One region of the Paenibacillus sp. S-38 genome, then DNA from elsewhere that is predicted to be linked to it. Evidence: predicted binding sites of a transcription regulator. Region 1 holds the regulator's gene; each other region holds the start of a gene.
The links. Region 1 encodes Rex, which represses fermentation and respiration genes when NADH is low (regulators of the CRP and FNR family bind a similar motif). Its sites were predicted from a motif close to TTGTGAAATATTTCACAA; they were not measured.

Region 1 (3,279 bases):
TCACAGATACCAAGGCGGAGAATCGTCTGCTGCCGGCATACAAGCATCTTGTAATAGACGAGGCCCACCATTTTGAGGATGTCGCAGGGAAGCATCTGGGCATTGAGCTGCATTATCATGGGCTTGCTAACGCCATCTTCTGGCTCTACAAGGACAGCCGGGCCGGACAGCTTTCCTCACTGCGATTCAGACTTCAGCGTCATGAAGACGAGAAGGCGAAGGCCTGGTGCACGCTGATTGACGAGGCAGTAGAGAAGCTGCTGCTTCTGAAGGAAGAGTGGGAGAACCTCTCCGAGCTTCTTTACCAGTTACTAGTCTCCCGCAGCGATCCATCTCAGCAGAGCGAAGGGAATGCACTGGTGTTCCGTCTGCGCAAAGAAAGTCTGCCGTCGGGCTGGGAGAAGCTGATGGTGACGGAAGAAAATATCATGCTTCTGTTCAACGATACGCTGAAAAAAGTGGAACGCCTGGTCTCGGACATCAAAGAAGTACAGGACGATTACGACGTGCAGGGTGTTCTTACCGATCTCAGCGGCTCGGTCAAAGAGCTGCACCGGCAGAGAGATGCCCTGCACTTCTTCATGACCATGCCGGATGAGAACTATGTGTATTGGATGGAAGCCGGATTATACAACAAGAACCGCTCGCTCCAGCTGTCTTCTGTGCCGATTGACGTGAGTTCAATGCTCCAGACGCAGTTCTTCGGCGTGAAGGACAGCGTGATTCTCACTTCGGCCACCTTGTCAGTCGGTAAGTCCTTCGACTATACCTGCGAGCAGCTGGGGCTGAAGAAGGCCGAAGAGAATGGGAAGCTTCATACGGTGCTGCTGCCATCTCCATTCAATTACAGGGAGCAGGCGCTGGTTGTCATCCCGAGAGACTTTCCTACGCTCAAGGGAGCGGCGGGAGAGAAGGAGTTCATGGACCGGCTGATTCCGTCGCTGGCGGAAGTAGCTCTACAGACACGCGGCCGCATGCTGGTGCTCTTCACTTCCAACCGGATGCTGAAGCTGGCTCATGCCGGACTCAAGGATATGCTCGCTTCCTTCGGGATTACGGTGCTCGGACAGGGCGTTGACAGCAGCAACCGGAGCAAGCTGACGCGGTTGTTTCAAAACAGCAAAGCCTGTGTGCTGCTCGGTACGAGTTCCTTCTGGGAGGGTGTCGATATTCCTGGAGATGCCCTGACCTGCCTGGCGATTGTACGGCTTCCTTTCCAGCCGCCCAATCACCCTCTCGTGGAAGCCAAGACAGAGAAGCTGAAGCAGCGGGGCATGAACCCGTTCATGAAGCTGTCGGTACCCCAGGCGGTCATCCGCTTTAAGCAGGGCTTCGGCCGGCTTGTGCGGACCGCGGCCGATAAAGGCATCGTGATCATCTACGACACGAGAGTGATTGATACGCAGTACGGCAAGTATTTTCTGTACTCGCTCCCGGGTCCCAGAATCGAGCATATGAACTCGGGTCAGCTCGTGCCAAGAATAAAGCAGTGGATGGGTGAGAACGAAGCATGAAGACGATAAAAATATCGGAAGCGGTTGTCCGCAGGCTGCCGATCTATCTCAGGTTCCTCAGTGAGCTCAGTAAAAAAAATGTACAGACTGTCTCCTCCCAGGATCTTGGCGTAAAGCTGGATCTTAACCCCGCCCAAATCCGCAAGGATCTCGCTTATTTCGGGGAGTTCGGCAAAAAAGGGATCGGTTATGATGTAGATTACCTCATCGAGAAGATCCGCCAGATCCTCAAACTGGACAAAGTGATCCCCGTCGCCCTGGTGGGCGCGGGGAATCTGGGAAGGGCGCTTTGCAATTATAACGCTTACTTGAAGGATAACATGAAGATTGTCGCCGTATTCGATGCACAGGAAGCGAAAATCGGCGAATCGATCAATAACCTAAAGGTGAAACCGATGTCGGAGCTGAACCAGGTCATTCAGGACGCGAAGGTTCGCATCGGGATCATCACGGTGCCGGCGGCAGAAGCCCAGGAGGTAGCGGATCGGTTCGTAGAAGCAGGCGTGGAAGCGATTCTAAATTTTGCTCCTCTGATCATAAAGGTTCCCACCGAGGTTCGGGTGCACCATGCCGACTTTACTACCGAGCTTCAAAGCCTGGCCTACTATTTGGACTAATTTGAACCACACCATGTAAATATAGTGAACATAAAAAAGCCTGGAGCCAAGCTCCGGGCTTTTCTTGCACTAATCTCAATTAAAGGCTGAAAATAATTTTGTAAATAAGGTAAGCAAGAAGCATGGAGATGGGAATCGTAATGACCCAGGTCATCACCATGCGGGTAACCGTCGCCCACTTCACATCATGAAACCGCAGGACCGAACCCGTACCGATGATGGAGGACGAGATGACATGCGTGGTGGAGAGCGGCATGCCAAGATGCGTAGAGATCTGAATGACAATGGAAGAGTTCAGATCCGACGCGAAGCCGTTGACCGGCTCGATCTTCAGAAGCTTCTTGCTCATCGTCTTAATGATGCGCCAGCCGCCGATCGATGTGCCGAGACCCATCGCGGTTGCTGCGGAAAGCTTCACCCAGAGAGGGACATCCAGCGTGTCCTGGTATCCCATCGAGACGAGACCGAAGACGATAATTCCCATAGCCTTCTGGGCGTCATTCCCGCCGTGGGAGAAGGAGAGCAGAGCGGCCGAAATCACCTGGAAGCTCCGGAACGTACGGTTGAGCTTCGTCCGGGAGCTGTTTCCGCTCACGACAATAAGCTGCCGGATAATCCACATAATAATGAACCCGGTAGCAAAGGCCACGATAGGCGATAGGACGAGAATAAGAACGATGGATTTGAAGCCGGCCCAGTTCAGAGCCCCCATTCCGGCGCCGGCGATAACCGCTCCCGCAAGGGAACCGATCAGCGTATGCGAAGAGGAGGAAGGGATTCCGTAGTACCAGGTAAGCAGGTTCCAGATAATCGCAGAGATCAGGGCCGCCATAACTATATGCATGCCGTTCTCAATGGTGGCCGGGTTGGCTACCGAACCACCGACCGTCTTCGCAACCTCCGAGGAGAAGATGGCTCCGACAAAATTCAAAGTCGCTGCACCGATCACCGCGACTCTCGGGCTCAAAGCACGGGTCGAGATGGAAGTGGCAATGGCGTTGGCCGTATCATGAAAGCCGTTAATGAAGTCAAAGAGCAGCGCCAAAGCTACAATGATGATAATGGTTGTTAACATGGGTTCCTCCCTAAAGCTGCCGCTGGATCAAGTGGTGGGTTGGATTAGCAAACAGGTCCCGTTAGGAGTAACG
Region 2 (3,279 bases), 3.4 Mb from region 1:
CGACCGCGCGGCCCCAGAGCATGCCGGCTTCCCGGGAGACGTCCTGCCGCGGTACGCATTCCGTGGGCGCCTCCGAAGCATACTGGCTTACAGTCTGCAGCTGGAGGAGAGCTCCTCGCCGGCGGCGGATCAGGCGCCCGAAGGCAGCTCGGCCCACAGCTCCCGCGGAATGTGGACCGGCGTCCGCGGGATGCGCGCAGGCTCGAAGGAGCCGGCCAGCTCGTGCGCCTCGGCCGGCTCCGGGCGGACGAGCTGGCCGGCCAGATGGGCCAGCAGGCCGAGTACCCGCTGCGGCGGCACTCCTGCCGACCGCAGGGCGGCCAGCGTCAGGCTGCGGTCGCGCTTCGAGAGCCGGCTGCCGTCCGGTGCGCAGAGCAGCGGCACATGGTGGTAAGCCGGCGGACGCAGGCCGAGCGCCTCGCAGAGGAGCAGCTGCCGCGGTGTGGAGTCAAGCAGGTCCGCGCCGCGGAGGACGTCCGTGATGCCCATGGCGGCATCGTCCAGGACGACGGCCAGCTGGTAGCTGAACACGCCGTCGGCCCGCCTCACGACGAAGTCGCCGAGACTTCCTGCGGCCACCTGCTGCCTGCCCTGCAGCCCGTCGGTGAAGACCACCTCCCGCGGCGGGACGGCGAAGCGAAGCGCGGGCTCCTTGCGTGCCGCCCGCTGTGCCCGCTCTGCAGCCGTCAGGTGCCGGCAGAGCCCCGGGTAGGCGGCTCCTTCGGACGCCAGCCCATGAGGGGCCCGGGCAACGGCTTTCAGCTCGGCGCGGGAGCAGTAGCAGGGATACAGCCAGCCGTCCTCCCCGAGCCTTCGAACCGCGGAAGCATAGGCTTCCAGGCGGCTTCTTTGCTCATAAGAAGCATAGGGGCCCCCGATGTCCGGCCCTTCATCCCAGTCGAGACCGAGCCAGGCGAGGTCCTTCAGCAGCTGCTCGGTGTATTCGGGCCGGGACCGAGCGGTGTCGATGTCTTCGATGCGCAGCACGAAAGAGCCTGACGCGGCACGAATCTGCAGCCAGGCAAGCAGGGCAGTGAAGGCATTGCCGATATGGAGGAGCCCCGAAGGCGTCGGGGCAAAACGTCCGCGTCTCATCTATCGTCACCTCGGTCCGAAGTAAAGGCAGGGAGAAGCCGGTCCTGTGTCAGGGCTTCCGGATATAGCAAAAAGGCAGGAATAAATTCCTGCCCGATTCAGTCGGTAGTGATCTTGCCGGCATGAGGCCGGATGAAGTAAAAAAATGGCGGAGCCGACGGGATTCGAACCCGCGGTCTCCTGCGTGACAGGCAGGCATGTTAGGCCTCTACACCACGGCTCCGCGATACAAGGTTGTCCGGTTCATTCGGACAAACAGTATCATAGCACAAAGCGGGTGAGATGGCAATATCTTCTGGGAATGATGGAAGCGCATTCTGTTCGAAGCTGGAAAAAGGCTGGATTGCCGACACAATTTATTCATGCAATGTTCACATTTGTCGGAGAGAGAAGTTTCTCTCCTAAACTTTCCGGGAGTATAATAGGAGGTACATAGGGTTCGGTTCCGGCCTGCTCCCCTTGACATCCGCACGGATCGCAAGGGTATCCCTCCAATAGACATAATCTGACCAACGAGAAATGTTGGGATCGTATGTTTATCTTTGTGAAAAATGTAACAATTCTAACGGGTAGTAGGGAGAAATCAGGTAACGCGATACCGGGGGCTACTATTTCCATGCATAGGAGGACGTTACTATGTCAGAGACATCCAAACAAGCGGTGCTTGATAACCGAGGTGCCGAAGTTCAGCCGGTTGTACGCGAACAGCTCGACGTGCTGGATCAATTGATGAAGCCCGAGGTTCAAGAGTCCTTGACCGTACTGGTTGAGAACCTGCCGAAGCTCGCAGAAATGGTGACCCTGCTCACCAAAACGTACGACATTGTTCAAAATGTGGTTACGGATAAAGTGCTCATCGAAGACATCAAGGGCGGCGTTGAAGAATTCGTGAAGCCTATCGGTGAGAAGGCGAAGGGGCTGGCGGCTGCGGCGATCGAAGCCAGCGACCGTACCCAGGTTGAAGCTTCCACGGTGGGCCTGTTCGGCATCCTGAAGATGCTGAAGGATCCTCAGGTACAGAAGACCCTGCGCTTTGCACAGGCGTTCTTGGAAGTTGTCGGCGAGAAGAATCAGCAGCGCTAAGTTATCGTTGAAACGAGACGGGAGGATACGTATGTCAAAGCAAATTTTGATCCTGGGCGGCGGTTATGGCGGTCTGCTCAGCGCGACCACACTGCGTAAGTATATGTCGGCGGAAGAAGCATCCATCACGGTGGTCAACAAGACACCTTCGCATCAAATCATTACCGAACTGCACCGCCTTGCGGCAGGCAATCTCGTGGAGAAGAACGTGGCTCTTCCGCTCGAGAAGCTGCTGCGCGGCCAGGAAGTTGATCTTCGGGTCGATGTGGTAGAGAAGATTGAACTGGACCAAAAGCAGGTGCTCCTCGGAAGCGGCAAGACGCTTTCTTACGATATTCTGGTCATTGCTCTCGGCAGCGAGACCGCCTACTTCGGCATCCCGGGCCTGCAGGAGCACAGCTTCACGCTGAAGTCGGTTCAGGACGCTAACCGTGTGCGCGCCCATGTGGAAGCCCGTATCGACGCTTATGTCCAGTCGAAGGACAAAGCGGACGCGACATTCGTTGTCGGCGGCGGCGGTCTGACAGGCATCGAGCTCGTAGGCGAATTTGCCGATATGCTTCCTGAGCTGTGCCGCAAGAAAGGCGTAGACTTTAACGACATCTCCATCTACTGTGTTGAGGCAGGTCCGTCCATTCTGGCTGGATTTGCTCCGGAACTCGTTGAGCGTGCGCAGACTTCCCTGGCGAAACGCGGCGTACAGTTCCTGACCGGTGTTGCCATCACGGAGATGACGGCTACAACGGTACACCTGAAGGACGGCAGCACCATCGATACGAACACGCTCGTATGGACCGGCGGCGTGCAGGGCAACTCCGTTGTCGCGAACTGCGGTATCGAAGTCAACCGCGGCCGTGCGACGGTTACGGAAGGCCTCCAATCCACGTCCCACCCGGATGTGTTCCTGGCCGGCGACTCCGCTGTGGTATTCGCGCCAGAGGGACGTCCTTATCCTCCGACAGCTCAGCTCGCATGGCAGATGGGCGAGACGATCGGCTACAACATCTTCGCTTACCTGAACGGCGCTCCAATGGATCCGTTCACGCCGGTATTCTCCGGTACGCTGGCAAGCCTGGGCCGCAAGGATGGCATCGGAACGAT
Region 3 (3,279 bases), 2.0 Mb from region 1:
CAGCCGGTTTTTTTCCAGGTGAGATAGCTCATGACGTCCACCGGATTCGAAGCGACGAGCAGAATGCCATCCTTGTTGTACTTCAGCACCTGGTCCGTGATGCTCTCCAGAATCGCCGCGTTGCGCTTCAGCAGATCGATGCGCGACTCCCCCGGCTTCTGGGCCGCGCCGGCCGTAATGATCACGATATCCGCATCGCGGCAGTCCTCGTAGGTACCCGCCCATACATCCGTATAGCCGAGGAACGGCATGCCGTGGTTCATATCGAGCGCGTCGCCCTTCGCTTTCTCCGCATTCGCGTCGATCAGGACGAGCTCATCCATCCGCCCCCTGAGCAGCAGCGTGTAGGCGGTTGTCGACCCCACGGCGCCGGTGCCGATCACGACGATTCTTGTCTTTTTCGAATATGGCGTTAGGTTCATACTCCATTACCCCTTTATCATCATAATCATTTCAAACTCACTACCCTGCTTCTTCGGAACTTACCGTCCCGCTTCTTCGGATGAGGCTCCGCTGTTCATATAATGATAGAGCATACCCATCATGACTCCGCCGCCGATCATATTGCCGAGCGTGACCGGGATGAGATTGTGGAAGACACCCGTCCACGAGATCGTCCCCGAATGGTTCAGCACGAGAGCGATCGCGAAGGTGCACATGTTGGCGATGCTGTGCTCGTAACCCGAGATGAAAAAGCAGAAGACGAAGAGCATCATCGCGAACATTTTGGCACCATCGCCCTGCAGCTTCATCGGAATGAAGAAGGCCATGCAGACAAGCCAGTTGCACAGGATCGCCCGGAAAAACAGCTCGAGCGCGGGCGTATTCATTTTCTTATCGACGACGCTCAGCAGGAAGCCGTTCACATGGGAATCGTGATACAGGCCGGTAGCCAGGATCAGCATGGCAAAAGCGGCTGCTCCCAGCGCATTCCCCACATAGCTGCATCCCCAGATCCGCAGCGTTTCCCTCCAGGGGATGCTGCGCCTCATGGAAGCCAGCGAGAAGTAGAACGTATTGCCGGTGAAAAGGTCGCCCCCTCCGTAGTAGATCAGAATAATCGCGGCGCCGAACGTCAGAGCGGCCACCGGGTAAGCGAAGGGCGAATGCTCGAGATAAAAGTAATTGCCCGTCTTGAACGCCACAATCACCCCAAAGCCGATGAACATGGCGGCCAGCATGGAACGGAGGATGAATTTCATCGGGTTGTCCCGGAGAATCCCCCACTTATGCAAGGCCAACTCCTCTACCTTTGCCAGTGCACCGTTTTCCATGGCCAGCTCCCCTTCCGCCTTGTCTGTTGAAGAGAATATAACACGGCTTCTCAAAACAAAGATGTGAAACAGATCACAAGCCAGGGGCCGATTGGACTTCCTCCCGGCGAAGCGAGCGGATACCCAGGTTCCGGCTAATCATTTGATTGGCTTTTGGGCGGGGGTGGCTGAGAAATCGGCGTGCGGGGCGGTGATATACCTCACAGGGGGCGGCCGCTGAACCGTCACAACATTGTTATATTAAGGAAAACAAGGAAGTTAAAAACAGAGGATTGCGTGAAATCGCTGCGTAAGCCTACGATGGAGGCGCAGGGAAACTGCCGCACACGGCACCGCCCCTGCAGATGACGCCCAAGAAGGAGGTGCTCCTGAGTCCAAGCTGCTCCGCGACATCATGCTTGTGCTGTGCCGCACCCGTCCCAACTACATTCAATGGAGGAATGATGATGCGTAATGAAGTTTTGAAGAAAAGTGGAACCGCTTCCCTGACCGCCGCCCTGCTCGCTGCCCTTGTATTGGCCGTACCCGCTCAGGCCGCTCCGAACTTCAGCCAGGTCGGCTTCTCTACCTTGAACGGGGGTACAACCGGCGGAGAAGGCGCGAACGCCGTGACCGTGACCGTCAGCACGGGTGCCGCCCTGCAGGCAGCCATCAAAGCCAAGGATCCGAATAAGCCGCTCAAGGTGTACGTGAACGGCACGATCACCCCGTCAAACTCCTCGGGCTTGTCCAAGATCGACATCAAGGACGTCAATAACGTCTCGATCTACGGTGTGGGAACCACCGGCGAGTTCAACGGCATCGGAATCAAGATCTGGCGCGCCAACAACGTCATCGTGCGCAATCTCAAGATCCACCATGTCCGGACCGGCGACAAGGACGCCATCTCGATCGAAGGACCGGCCAAGAACATTTGGGTCGACCACAATGAGCTCTACAACTCCCTGAATGTCGATAAAGACTACTACGACGGCCTCCTTGATGCCAAAGGCACCGGAGCGGAGTACATCACCTTCTCCTGGAACTATCTGCACGACAGCTGGAAAACCTCGCTGGTCGGCTCCTCCGACAGCGACAACTATGACCGCAAAATCACATACCACCACAACCGCTGGGAGAACGTCAACTCGCGGACGCCGAGCTACCGTTTTGGCACGGGACATGTCTTCAACGACTACTACTACAACATACTGGAATCCGGCATCAATTCCCGCATGGGTGCCAAGCTGCGCATTGAGCATAACCATTTCGAGAAGGTGAGCAACCCCATCACTTCCCTCGACAGCGATGCCATCGGCTACTGGCATGTGGTAGGCAACAAGTTCGTGAACTCGACCGGCAGCCAGCCGACGACCTCGACCACGACGTTCACCCCTCCATACAGCTACACACTGGATGCGGTCGATAACGTCAAGGCACTGGTCACGCAGTACGCCGGCGTGGGCAAAGTCAATCCGTAACACCGCCGGCCACCCGGCGGCGATGGGAAAGCAGGCGGGCAGGACGGTTCCCCTCCTCCCGCTCTTCCAGGGATAACCGTTTCGCGAATCCGAAGCAAGGCGTCTGCATGCGTTTCCGGTTCGTTAAGTCGGGCTGGGACCAAGCCGTATCGCAGCTATGGTACCTTCCTAAACGGTACAAAAGCGGCCACCCCTTCGTGGGAGAGGCCGCTTTTGGGTTATGGGATGACCGCCCCGAATTCCATCCCGATTTTGCAGCGATTCCGACATTTTCTTGACACTTGCCGATTATCTAGGTATTGGAATTGGAATAAGGAGGTTTTAGGGATATAATCTAGTAGGAGTTTGGAATCTATGGTACAATTTCTACGATAAAAATGACGAACAAGGGAGATAAGATCATGGAAAAAACATTGATTTTCGGTCATAAGAACCCGGATACCGACACCATCTGCTCCGCCATCGCTTATGCAGAGCTGAAGAAAGAGCTCGGCCAGAACGTGGAAGCCGTACGCCTCGGCAGCGTAAACGGTGAAACCCAATAC

Region 2: a site for Rex is predicted at 1,638-1,655, ahead of ACP26L_RS35245 (DUF1641 domain-containing protein). Genes of this name have one in related genera too.
Region 3: a site for Rex is predicted at 1,336-1,353, ahead of ACP26L_RS06140 (formate/nitrite transporter family protein). Genes of this name have one in related genera too.

Annotation. Positions count from the first base shown of each region.
Region 1 covers NZ_CP187970.1:3,237,597-3,240,875, forward strand. The annotation lists gene dinG (ATP-dependent DNA helicase DinG) at 1-1,514, shown strand, start outside; gene ACP26L_RS14980 (redox-sensing transcriptional repressor Rex) at 1,511-2,131, shown strand; gene ACP26L_RS14985 (anion permease) at 2,211-3,206, opposite strand; gene ACP26L_RS14990 (DUF47 domain-containing protein) at 3,268-3,279, opposite strand, start outside.
Region 2 covers NZ_CP187970.1:8,047,244-8,050,522, reverse strand. The annotation lists gene gluQRS (tRNA glutamyl-Q(34) synthetase GluQRS) at 130-1,095, opposite strand; tRNA gene ACP26L_RS35250 (tRNA-Asp) at 1,242-1,318, opposite strand; gene ACP26L_RS35245 (DUF1641 domain-containing protein) at 1,732-2,178, shown strand; gene ACP26L_RS35240 (NAD(P)/FAD-dependent oxidoreductase) at 2,210-3,279, shown strand, end outside.
Region 3 covers NZ_CP187970.1:1,284,932-1,288,210, reverse strand. The annotation lists gene ACP26L_RS06145 (L-lactate dehydrogenase) at 1-422, opposite strand, end outside; gene ACP26L_RS06140 (formate/nitrite transporter family protein) at 483-1,274, opposite strand; gene ACP26L_RS06135 (pectate lyase family protein) at 1,721-2,734, shown strand; gene ACP26L_RS06130 (manganese-dependent inorganic pyrophosphatase) at 3,136-3,279, shown strand, end outside.